DNA from 3 places in the Pseudomonas sp. MT3 genome. Region 1 is predicted to be linked to each of the others. Evidence: predicted binding sites of a transcription regulator. Region 1 holds the regulator's gene; each other region holds the start of a gene.
The links. The regulator sigma-54, encoded in region 1, starts transcription at its own class of promoters, with help from an activator protein. The targets are predictions, from matches to a motif close to ANTGGCATNNANNTTGCTNT.
Positions count from the first base shown of each region.

Region 2: the regulator sigma-54 is predicted to act here: its motif matches at 1,954-1,973, upstream of glnA (glutamate--ammonia ligase).
Region 3: the regulator sigma-54 is predicted to act here: its motif matches at 2,624-2,643, upstream of flgB (flagellar basal body rod protein FlgB).

Region 1 is NZ_JBTVPY010000007.1:74,465-78,627, reverse strand. It holds gene lptB (LPS export ABC transporter ATP-binding protein) at 1-560, shown strand, start outside; gene ACYCAX_RS09240 (RNA polymerase factor sigma-54) at 802-2,304, shown strand; gene hpf (ribosome hibernation-promoting factor, HPF/YfiA family) at 2,383-2,691, shown strand; gene ptsN (PTS IIA-like nitrogen regulatory protein PtsN) at 2,701-3,165, shown strand; gene rapZ (RNase adapter RapZ) at 3,168-4,025, shown strand; gene ACYCAX_RS09220 (HPr family phosphocarrier protein) at 4,058-4,163, shown strand, end outside.
Region 2 is NZ_JBTVPY010000008.1:167,314-171,476, forward strand. It holds gene ACYCAX_RS10655 (mechanosensitive ion channel family protein) at 1-254, shown strand, start outside; gene glnA (glutamate--ammonia ligase) at 448-1,857, opposite strand; gene thiI (tRNA uracil 4-sulfurtransferase ThiI) at 2,188-3,642, shown strand; gene typA (translational GTPase TypA) at 3,813-4,163, shown strand, end outside.
Region 3 is NZ_JBTVPY010000004.1:40,592-44,754, reverse strand. It holds gene ACYCAX_RS05350 (flagellar hook protein FlgE) at 1-856, opposite strand, end outside; gene flgD (flagellar hook assembly protein FlgD) at 1,019-1,711, opposite strand; gene flgC (flagellar basal body rod protein FlgC) at 1,728-2,171, opposite strand; gene flgB (flagellar basal body rod protein FlgB) at 2,177-2,584, opposite strand; gene cheR (protein-glutamate O-methyltransferase CheR) at 2,892-3,713, opposite strand; gene ACYCAX_RS05325 (chemotaxis protein CheV) at 3,842-4,163, opposite strand, start outside.

The DNA of each region.
Region 1 (4,163 bases):
ACCAGGGCGTGGTACGCATCGACGACCAGGACGTCACCCACCTGCCCATGCATGGCCGCGCCCGTGCCGGCATCGGCTACCTGCCGCAGGAAGCCTCGATCTTCCGCAAGCTGTCGGTGGCCAACAATATCAGCGCGATCCTCGAAACACGCAGCGACCTGGATCGCGCCGGTCGCCAGGAAGCACTGGAAAGCCTGCTCGAGGAGTTCCACATCCACCACATCCGCGACAACCTCGGCATGAGCCTGTCCGGCGGCGAGCGGCGCCGCGTGGAAATCGCCCGCGCCCTGGCCAGCGCACCGAAGTTCATCCTGCTGGACGAACCCTTCGCCGGCGTCGACCCGATCTCCGTGGGCGACATCAAGCAGATCATCCATCACCTCAAGGCCAAGGGCATCGGTGTGCTGATCACCGATCACAACGTCCGCGAGACGCTGGATATCTGCGAAACCGCCTACATCGTCAACGACGGCCAACTGATCGCCGAGGGCAGCTCCGAGACCATCCTCGCCAACGACCTGGTGAAGGAAGTCTATCTGGGCCACGAGTTCCGTCTCTGACCCGGAAGCCGCCCTTCCGGCGGCGCCTCGCCCCGTTCCACGACGGCCCGGACCTGTGTCCGGCGCCGTGCATTCTGCCGTCTCGAGCCTGCCCGATACTCAGGTTGTAACGAAAGGTCGACAGACCCTAGGCAAAGCGTCCAGACTCAGGCATATAATTTGCTTCCTCGCGGCGCCCAGGCGTCCGTAGTCGTGGATATGGCGCTTGCTGCGCCAGCGAACAAGGTGCCTAGTTCCAGCCATGAAACCATCGCTCGTCCTCAAGATGGGCCAGCAGCTGACGATGACTCCGCAGCTGCAACAGGCCATCCGACTGCTCCAGCTCTCCACGCTGGACCTGCAACAGGAAATCCAGGAAGCCCTGGAGTCCAACCCGATGCTGGAACGTCAGGAAGACGGCGACGACTACGACAACAGCGACCCAATGGCCGACGGCGACGACTCCGCCGCCCAGGGCGCCAGCAGCAACTCGCAGGACAGCTTCCAGGAAAACACTACCCCCAGCGTCGACAGCCTCGACGAGGACCAGTGGGCCGAGCGCATCCCTAACGAGCTGCCGGTCGATACCGCCTGGGAAGACATCTACCAGACCAGCGCCAGCAGCCTGCCCAGCAGCGACGATGACGAGTGGGACTTCACCGCCCGCACCTCCGCTGGCGAAAGCCTGCAGAGCCACCTGCTCTGGCAGGTCAACCTGGCGCCGATGTCCGACACCGACCGCCTGATCGCCCTGAGTATCATCGACGGCATCAACGACGACGGTTATCTCGAAGAGTCCCTCGACGACATCCTCGCCTCCATCGACCCGGAACTGGGCGTGGAGATGGACGAGGTGGAAGTCGTCCTGCGCCGCGTGCAGCAACTCGAACCCGCCGGCGTCGGCGCACGCAACCTGCGCGAATGCCTGTTGCTGCAACTGCGCCAGTTGCCGGCCAAGACCTACCTGCTGACCGAGGCCCTGAAGCTGGTCTCCGATCATCTCGACCTGCTCGGCAGCCGCGACTACAGCCAACTGATGCGGCGCATGAAGCTCAAGGAAGACGAGTTGCGCGAGACCATCGAGCTGATCCAGTCGCTGCACCCGCGTCCCGGCTCGCAGATCGAGTCCGGCGAAGCCGAATACGTGGTGCCGGATGTCATCGTCCGGAAACACAACGACCGCTGGCTGGTAGAGCTGAACCAGGAAGCCGTGCCGCGCCTGCGGGTCAACTCGCAGTACGCCGGCCTGGTGCGCCGGGCGGATTCCAGCGCCGACAACACCTTCATGCGCAACCAGTTGCAGGAAGCGCGCTGGTTCATCAAGAGCCTGCAGAGCCGCAACGAGACGCTGATGAAGGTGGCGACCCAGATCGTCGAACACCAGCGCGGTTTCCTCGAATACGGCGAGGAGGCGATGAAGCCCCTGGTCCTGCACGACATCGCCGAAGCCGTGGGCATGCACGAGTCGACCATCTCGCGCGTCACCACGCAGAAATTCATGCATACCCCGCGTGGCATCTTCGAGCTGAAGTACTTCTTCTCCAGCCACGTCAGCACCGCCGAGGGCGGCGAATGCTCGTCCACCGCGATCCGCGCCATCATCAAGAAACTGGTCGCGGCGGAAAGTCCGAAAAAGCCATTGAGTGACAGCAAGATCGCTGGTTTACTGGAAGCACAGGGCATTCAAGTGGCACGTCGCACCGTCGCCAAGTACCGGGAGTCCTTGGGGATTGCTCCCTCCAGCGAACGCAAGCGACTGGTATGACGTTGATCCACGCCAAAGTGTTCCGGCGGCAGGCCACCTAACCTGCCACTTATACACGGGCAATAAGGAGAAAGCGGTATGCAAGTCAACATCAGTGGACATCAACTGGATGTGACCGACGCCCTGCGCGACTATGTCGTCGAAAAACTCGGACGACTGGAGCGCCACTTCGACAAGATCACCAATGTTCAGGTCATCATGGAGGTCGAGAAACTGAAGCAGAAAATCGAAGCCACCCTGCATATCGCAGGGGGTGAGGTGGTGGCCTGTGCCGAACATGAAGACATGTACGCAGCCATCGACCTGCTCACCGACAAGCTCGACCGCCAACTGATCAAGCACAAGGAAAAATACCTCGAACGCCAGCAGGGTGTTGGCGTCCGTTAACCCTTCCCTATGATTCGACTCGAGCAAATCCTGACCCCCGGCCGTTCCCTGGTGAACGTGCCGGGCGGCAGTAAAAAACGCGTCCTTGAACAAATCGCAAACCTGGTAGCTCGCGAGCTACCAGGTTTCGATGCGCAAGACATCTTCGAAAACCTGGTGGCTCGGGAACGCCTGGGCTCCACCGGATTCGGCAATGGCATCGCCATTCCGCACTGCCGCCTCCCCGGCTGCCAGTCCCCCATCAGCGCGATCCTGCACCTGGACGCCCCGGTCGACTTCGACGCCCTCGACGGCGCGCCGGTCGATCTGCTGTTCGTCCTGCTGGTGCCGGAAGCCGCCACCGAAGAGCATCTGGAGCTGCTTCGGCAGATTGCTTCCATGCTCGACCGTTCCGACGTCCGTGACCGCCTGCGCCACGCCGCCAACGGCGAAGAGCTGTACCGGATCGTCGTGGACTTCCAGAACGGCCACTGATCATGCGCCTGATCATCATCAGCGGACGGTCCGGCTCGGGCAAGAGCACCGCACTCAACGTGCTCGAGGACAACGGTTTCTACTGCATCGACAACCTGCCCGCCAGCCTCCTCCCGGACCTGGCGCAACGTGCGTTGCTGCACACCGAACTGCTGCACCCGCAGGTCGCCGTCTCCATCGACGCGCGCAACCTGCCCAGCCAGCTGCAGCGCTTCCCCGAGTTGCTGCAGGAAGCCCGCGACAAGCACATCCAGTGCGACGTGCTGTACCTCGATGCCGATGACGAGACGCTGCTCAAGCGCTTCTCCGAGACGCGCCGGCGCCACCCGCTGACCAGCGACAGTCGCTCGCTGGCCGAAGCCATCGCAGACGAGGCGTACCTGCTGGCGCCGATCGCCGACCTGGCCGATCTCAAGCTCAACACCACGAACCTGAACCTCTATCAGCTGCGCGACGTGCTCAAGCTGCGCCTCTTGAACAAACCCGAACTGGGTACCGCCTTCCTCGTCGAGTCCTTCGGCTTCAAGCGCGGCATGCCGGTGGACGCCGACCTGGTGTTCGACGTGCGCTGCCTGCCCAATCCGTACTGGAAGCCCGAGCTGCGCGAACACACCGGGCTCGACGCGGATGTCCAGGAGTACCTGGCCGCGCAACCCGACGTCGAGGAGATGTACCAGGATATCCTCGGCTACCTGAACAAGTGGCTGCCGCGCTTCGCCGCGAGCAACCGGGCCTATGTCACCATCGCCATCGGCTGTACCGGTGGCCAGCATCGCTCGACCTACCTGGCCGAACGCATCGGCAAGGCCCTCAAGGAAAGCCTCACCAACGTGCAGATTCGCCACCGCGACCTGAGCTAGTAGCAACACACAACAAAGGACAGCCCCTCGCGATGCCCGCCCTCGAAATCACCATCATCAACAAGCTTGGTCTGCACGCCCGTGCAGCAGCCAAATTCGTCGGCGTGGCGGGACGCTACCCCTGCCAGATTCGCGTAG
Region 2 (4,163 bases), on a different contig from region 1:
TGTGGTCGGCCCTGGAAATGCAGGGTGTGGAGAGTTTCGACAACGGCCAGGCGATCCTCCGCTTCCGCCTGAAGACCGCGCCGATCCGCCAGTGGGAAGTGCAGCGCGCCTTCAACCTGCGCCTGCGCCAGAAGCTGGACAAGGCGGGCCTCGAACTGTCGATGCCGCGGCTGAATGTGCAGCTCTCGCGGATGCGCACCTCGCAGCGCGAGGACGACGAGGGGCAGGGCGTGCCAGTAGACGGCGGGATCTGATTCCGCTTCGCGGCGCTGCTCTTCGTAGGAGCGAGCTTGCTCGCGAACGGATTACCCGACGGCACCGGTGCTGGGTCGGTTCGCGAGCAAGCTCGCTCCTACAAAATAGCGGGTGCCAGCTTTCCTGAGTCCATAAAAAAGGCCTCCCGAAGGAGGCCTTAATGCTGACGCTATTTATATAGGTATTCGTGGATCAGACGCTGTAGTACAGGTCGTATTCCAGCGGGTGCACGAAGGTGCGCACCTTGATCTCTTCTTCCGACTTCAGCTCGATGTAGGCATCGATGAACTCGTCGGTGAACACGCCGCCCTTGGTCAGGAACGCACGGCCCTTGTCGAGTTCTTCCAGCGCCTCTTTCAGGCTGCCGCAAACCTGCGGGATTTCCTTCGCCTCTTCCGGCGGCAGGTCGTACAGGTTCTTGTCGGCGGCATCGCCGGGGTGAATCTTGTTCTGGATGCCGTCCAGGCCGGCCATCAGCAGCGCGGCGAAGCACAGGTACGGGTTGGCAGCCGGGTCCGGGAAGCGCGCTTCGATGCGGCGGGCTTTCGGGCTGGACACGTACGGAATACGGATCGAGGCGGAACGGTTGCGGGCGGAGTAGGCCAGCATGACTGGGGCTTCGAAGCCCGGAACCAGACGCTTGTAGGAGTTGGTGGCCGGGTTGGTGAAGCCGTTCAGGGCCTTGCCGTGCTTGATGATGCCGCCGATGAAGTACAGGGCGGTCTCGGACAGGCCGGCATAGCCTTCACCGGCGAAGGTGTTCTTGCCGTCTTTCGAGATGGACATGTGCACGTGCATGCCCGAGCCGTTGTCGCCGTACAGCGGCTTCGGCATGAAGGTCACGGTCTTGCCGTAGGCGTCGGCGACGTTGTGGATGCAGTACTTCAGGGTCTGGACTTCGTCGGCCTTCTTCACCAGGGTGTTGAACTGCACGCCGATTTCGTTCTGGCCGGCAGTCGCCACTTCGTGGTGGTGAACTTCGATGACCAGGCCCATTTCTTCCATGGCATTACACATGGCGGTACGGATTTCGTGGTCGTGGTCGACCGGCGGTACCGGGAAGTAGCCGCCTTTCACGCCCGGACGGTGGCCCTTGTTGCCGCTTTCGATGTCGGCGTCGGTGTTCCAGGAAGCCTGCTCGGAGTAGATCTTGAACATCGAGCCGGAGATGTCGGACTTGAACTTCACTTCGTCGAAGATGAAGAACTCCGGCTCCGGGCCGACGAATACGGTGTCACCGATACCGGTGGACTTCAGGTATTCCTCGGCGCGCTTGGCGATGTTGCGCGGGTCGCGCTCGTAGCCCTGCATGGTGCTCGGCTCGATGATGTCGCAGACCAGGATCAGGGTCGGCTCTTCGGTGAACGGGTCGAGCACGGCGGTGCTGTCGTCCGGCAGCAGGATCATGTCGGAGGCTTCGATGCCCTTCCAGCCTTCGATGGAGGAGCCGTCGAACATCTTGCCGGCTTCGAAGAAGTCATCGTCCAGCGCGTCGCGGGCCGGCATGGTGACGTGTTGCTGCTTGCCTTTGGTATCGGTGAAGCGCAGGTCAACCCACTTCACGTCATGATCTTTGATCAGTTGTTGCGACTTGTACGACATGCTGTCCTCCAGGAGGGATTAGAGCTGGGAACTTCTGTGCCCCAGGATCGGGTGATGCCGGCCGGAATACTCCGTCAGGGCAACCTGCCTCACAAGGGAGCAAGTTGCGTGCCAGTGCCCGTAATCGTGCAGAACCGCTGATTTGCGGGGCTTCGGCGAGTGCGACCAGGAATTTCCGGGTAATTGTGCACCGTTTTAGTGCTTCATTGTGGTGCGGCATTCCATTTTGGTGCACCCAAAAGAAAGTCTCCGATTTCTGCTCAAGTCTTGAGCAATTTCGGATATAATCTTGCCCCTTTTTTTCCGTCCCATTGCAATCGCCCGGTCCGCATGAAACTCATCGTCAAGGTCTTCCAGGAAATCACCATCAAGAGCCGGCCGGTGCGCAAGCGCTTCATCCGCCAGCTGGCGAAGAACATTCGCACGGTGCTCCGCGACCTCGATCCCGAGCTGCTGGTGGAAGGCGAGTGGGACAACCTGGACGTCGAGACCAAGGTCACCGACCCCAAGGTCCTGCGCGAGATGATCGAGCGCCTGAGCTGCACGCCGGGCATCGGCCACTTCCTGGAAGTGCACGAATACCCGCTGGGCGACTTCGACGACATTCTGGAGAAGTGCAAGCTGCACTTCGCCGACAAGCTGCCGGGCAAGATCTTCTCCATGCGCTGCAAGCGCGCCGGCAAGCACCCGTTCACCTCCATCGACGTCGAGCGTTACGTCGGCGGTGGCCTGCGCCAGCAGTGCGGCGCTGCGGGCGTGTCGCTGAAGAACCCGGAAGTGCAGGTGCGGGTGGAAATCCGCTACGACCGCCTGTACGTGATCCATGCCCAGCACGAAGGCCTCGGCGGCTACCCGCTGGGCGCGCTGGAGCAGGTGCTGGTGCTGATGTCCGGCGGCTTCGACTCCACCGTGGCGGCCTACCAGATGATGCGCCGCGGCATGATCAGCCACTTCGTGTTCTTCAACCTCGGCGGCCGCGCCCACGAGCTGGGCGTGATGGAAGTCGCGCACTACCTGTGGGAGAAGTACGGCCGTTCCCAGCGCGTGCTGTTCGTCAGCGTGCCCTTCGAGGAAGTGGTCGGCGAGATTCTCACCAAGGTCGACGACAGCTACATGGGCGTGACCCTCAAGCGCATGATGCTGCGCGCCGCCAGCCGCGTGGCCGAGCGCCTGGAGCTGAACGCCCTGGTGACCGGCGAGGCGATCTCCCAGGTGTCCAGCCAGACCCTGCCGAACCTCTCGGTGATCGACCGGGTGACCGATACCCTGGTGCTGCGTCCGCTGATCGTCAGCCACAAGCAGGACATCATCGACACCGCGACCCGGATCGGCACCGCCGAGTTCGCCAAGCACATGCCCGAATACTGCGGCGTGATCTCGGTGAACCCGACCACCCAGGCCAAGCCTTACCGCGTCGACCACGAAGAAACCAAGTTCGACATGGCCGTGCTCGACCGCGCCCTGGAGCGCTCCACCCAGATGACCGTCGACCGCGTGATCGACGAACTGGGCAAGGACCTGCCGGTGGAAATGGTCGACGAAGTGCTGCCGGGCCAGATCGTGGTGGACATCCGTCACCCGGATGCCCAGGAAGATGAACCGCTGGCGCTCGAAGGCATCGAAGTGCTGCCCATGCCGTTCTACGCGATCAACAGCAAGTTCAAGGAACTGGATCCCAACCGCCAGTACCTCCTGTACTGCGACAAGGGCGTGATGAGTCGCCTGCACGCCCACCACCTGGTCAACGAAGGGCACACCAATGTGCGTGTTTACCGTCCGCAATAAAGGCGCGGACCAACGCCGCCAGCCCGGACTGTTCGGCGGCAGTATCCGCCACCGACCTCCCGACACATTCGGTGCGTAGGCTCACGCCCTGACCTTTTGCACCGCCGCGCCACGGCCCGGCCCCCGCTGCCGAAAACGGCAGCCGAAGATTCACTATCGAGACTGACACTGTGATCGAAAAACTGCGCAACATCGCCATCATCGCCCACGTCGACCATGGCAAGACCACCCTCGTAGACAAGCTCCTGCGCCTGTCCGGCACCCTCGACCGCAAAGAAGCGGAAAACGAGCGCGTGATGGACTCCAACGACCAGGAAAAAGAGCGTGGCATCACCATCCTGGCGAAGAACACCGCGCTGAAGTGGAACGACTACAGCATCAACATCGTCGACACCCCCGGCCACGCCGACTTCGGCGGTGAAGTAGAGCGCGTGATGTCCATGGTGGACTCCGTGCTGCTGGTGGTCGACGCCCAGGACGGCCCCATGCCGCAGACCCGCTTCGTGACCCAGAAGGCCTTC
Region 3 (4,163 bases), on a different contig from region 1:
CGGCCAGCACGCTGGCGGCGGTGGCGCCCGGAGCATTGGCCGCTGCGGTGGCGGCGGCGACGGCAGCCGCCGAGGCACCGGCGGCAGGGTCGCTGACCGCCGCAAGAACGCTCGCCGCATCGGCCCCCGTCGCACCCGCCGCATTGGTCGCAGCGGTGATGGCGGCGGTATCGTCGGTCGGATTGCCCGGGTTGCGGCCGTCAACCAGCACGTTCATGGTCCAGTCGTTGGGACCGGTCTTGGTGAAGTACTGGGTCAGCACATGGGCATTGCCCTGGCTGTCGTAGACGTTCACCGAGGTCGAGGAGTTGTAGGTGGTCGGGTCGTTGGCGTTGAACGGGGTGACCGTCGGCGTGGTGTTGGTGGAGTTCAGGTTGAAGGTCTGGGCGATCTGGCTGGTGGCCTTCGGCGCCTGGTTGCCGGTTTCGATGCGCAGGTCTCCGACCACGCCGTTCTGCAACTGGCCCTGGCCGTTCACCGGGTAGCCCTGCAGGCGGTAGCCGTTGTTGTCGACCACATAGCCGTTCTTGTCGGTACCGAAGTAGCCGGCACGGGTGTAGCTGATCGCGCCGTTGTTGCTGGTGACGAAGAAGCCGTTGCCGTTGATGGCCATGTCCAGCGCGTTCTGCGTGGAATCGATGGTGCCCTGGTTGAACAGCTGCGAGACGTTGGACAGCAGCACGCCGCTGCCGACCGGGTTGCTGCCGGAGCCCAGCACGGAGGCGGCATAGACATCGGAGAACTCCGAACGTGACTGCTTGAAGCCGACGGTGCTGGCGTTGGCGATGTTGTTGCCGGTGGTGTTCAGGTCACTGGAGGCGGCCTTGATGCCGCTGAGTCCGATATTGAAAGACATCTCTAATCTCCTTGTCGGTATCGCCGACGCGAATCTGTTCAGGAGCCTCTGCGCGTCGGCTGGGCGGTGTTGGAAGCGGGCTCGGACGGCTCATTTGCAAACCGCGTCCTCGTCCACTTCAGCCTTGCCCAGCGCCAGCTCGATGGCTCCTGGTCTGGTCCGTTACTGGCCGATGATCTGCACTTTGGACAGGCCGATGCTGCCCAGCCCGGCGAGGTTCAGCGTCAGCTCGCCGCCGTTCTGCCCGAGGGTCACGCTGTCGACGTTGGCCGGCAGGAAGGTGGTCAGGCCGTAGGTCTGGCCTTCGTAGTTGGTCTGCGCCTCGAACTTGTAGCGTCCCGGCGGCATGAGATTGCCGCTCGAATCCTTGCCGTCCCACATGAAGTTGACGTTGCCGGCGGTCTGCTGGCCCATCTCGATGCGGTTCACCAGGGTGCCCTTGTCGTCATAGATGTTGACCCAGCTGTTGGCCGTGGAAACCGGCAGGGTGTAGGTGCCCTTGAAGGTTTCGGCGGTGTCGACCATCGACTTGTCGGTCGGCACGATGACCTTGCGCCCCACCAGCGACGAGGCCTGCAGGGCCTGGGACGACTGGTAGTTGGAGAGGATGCTGTCCATGCTGCTGTTCAGCGACTGGATGCCTTCCACGGTACTGAACTGCGCCAGCTGGGCGATGAACTCGCCGTTTTCCTGCGGCGACATCGGGTCCTGGTTGTTCATCTGCGCGACCAGCAGCTTGAGGAACTCATCCTTGCCGAGGTTGTTCTTGCCGGTCGTGCCCTTGCTGTCGTTCTGGATCGAGTACTGGTCCAGAACCGAGCCGGTGCCATTGATGCTGCTGTTGTCGATGCTCATCGTGCTTCCTCAGCGCTTACTGACCCAGGGTCAGGACCTTCTGCATCATCTGCTTGGCGGTGTTCATCATTTCCGCGTTGGTCTGGAACGCGCGGCTGGCGGAGATCATGTCGGCCATCTCCTCCACCACGTTGACGTTGGGGTAGTAGACGTAGCCATCCTTGTCGGCGGCCGGGTGGTTGGGCTCGTAGCGCGGGATCAGCGAGCTCTTGTCCTCGACCACGCCCAGCACCTGCACGCCGGTGCCGGCCTGGTCGGTCTCGCCGAACAGCGAACCCTGGTCGCCGCCCCAGGCCTGCTGGAACAGGGTGGCAAACACCGGGTGGCGGGCACGGTAGGTCTGGTCGACGCTGGAGGAGACGGTCTCAGCGTTGGCGATGTTCGACGCGGTGGTGTTCAGACGGGTGGTCTGGGCACTCATGCCGGTACCGGCGATGTTGAAGACACTGGCGAGCGACATGGCGATTACTCCCCGCGCAGGGCGTTCATCAGCCCTTTGAACTTGTTGTTGAGGAAGGTGAAGGAGGCCTGGAACTGCACGGAGTTCTCCGCGTAGTTGGACTGTTCGATCTGTTCATCGACGGTGTTCTGGTCGATCGACGGCTGGGTCGGGTTGCGGTACTTCAGCGACTCGTCGCCCATGCCGAAACCCTCGGCGGCGATGTGGTGCGCGTTGGTCCGGGTGGCGTTGAAGGTACCGTTCTTGAGCTTGTCGGACTGGGCCGCCAGCACCGAGGCGAAATCCAGGTCGCGCGCCTTGTAGTTCGGCGTGTCGGCGTTGGCCAGGTTGTTGGCCAGGACTTCAGCGCGCTGGGAGCGGAAGCTCAGCGCTTGCTGGTGGATGCCGAGGGCTTTGTCGAAGCTGATGCTCATGGTCGCGAACCTGTTTGCCGGTGTGGGCTTGCCAACACTTCAGCAAGGTGCGTGCCAGATTTACATATCCTTTAATATCAATGGCTTGAGTGCATATCGAGAGCGGCAAGGGGCGGCAAACAGCGGCAAGCGGCAACCGGTTTCCTTGCCGCCGGGAGCAAGGCGGCAAGCGCGCCGCCCTTCTGCACCGCTGCCGCTTCTGGTTGCCTTTCGTAGGGGCGGAGCGACGCAGAAACACCGACCAAGACGGCGGATAACGCTTGAAACGTCATTCATCCTGAAAAACCATCAAGCCCCCGCCCCCCCATCACTTGGCCTTGTAGATGATCCCCGGACTGCACTGGACCATCTGGTAATGGTCCGGCAACGCATTGAGCGCTTCCGACGCACCGAGGAACAGGTACCCGCCCGGCTTCAACGTGGCATGGATGCGCAGCAGGATGTCGCGCTTCATCTCCGCCGAGAAATAGATCAGCACATTGCGGCAGAACACCATGTCGAACTTGCCCAGCGTGGCATAGCTGTCCAGCAGGTTCAGCGCGCGAAACTCCACGCGGCTCCTGATCGCCGGCTTGACCGTCCAGCGCCCCGGCGTCTTCTGGTCGAAGTAGCGGGCCAGGCGCTCCTGCGACAGGCCGCGGCCGATGGCCAGGCTGTCGTACTCGCCGGCGCGGCAGGCAGTGAGCATGGAGCCGGAAAGATCGGTGGCGACGATCTGCACGCCGGCCTTGAGCTGGCCGAGGTTGGTGCGCTCGAATTCGTCGATGGACATCGACAGCGAATAGGGTTCCTGTCCCGAGGAGCAGGCCGCCGACCAGATGCGCAGGCGCTGGCCGGGGCTGGCCTTGATCATCTCCGGCAGCACCCGGCTTTTCAGCACGTCGAAGGGATAGGTATCGCGAAACCACAGGGTCTCGTTAGTGGTCATGGCGTCCACCACCTGCTCGCGCAACTGGCTGCGGCCCTGGACCTTCTGCACCAGTTCCCCGAGGGACTTGATGCCCTGCTGCTCCATCAACTTGTTCAAGCGGCTGGCGACCAGATACTGCTTGTTGGCGCCCAGAAGGATGCCGCAGGTCTTCTCCAGGAAATCCCGGAACAGCTCGAAATCAGCATTGGTGGATGTCACAGATACGCCTCTTTACTCATGGACGGTTGCCGTCGACACGGCGGCAACTGCCTGACCGGTGTTCAAAAACCATAGCCGAAGACCGGGGGGCGGCACCGGCGCCGCCCCATTGACCCGCACGGGCCTACTCAGGCCGCCGTGCCGTCCACCGCCTTGATCCGGTCCGCCACGCGGGCGGCCAGGTCGTCGGGACGGAACTTGGCGAGGAAGTCGTCAGCGCCGACCTTCTTCACCATCGCCTGGTTGAACACCCCGGACAGCGAAGTATGCAGGAGAATATGCACATCCTGCATGCGCGGGTCGTGACGGATTTCCGCGGTCAGGGTGTAGCCATCCATTTCCGGCATCTCGATGTCCGAGATCACCATCAGCAGCTCGCTGCCCGGATGCCCGCCCGCCTCCACCATCTGCCGCAGGTAGTCCAGCGCCTGGCGGCCATCGCCCAGCGCC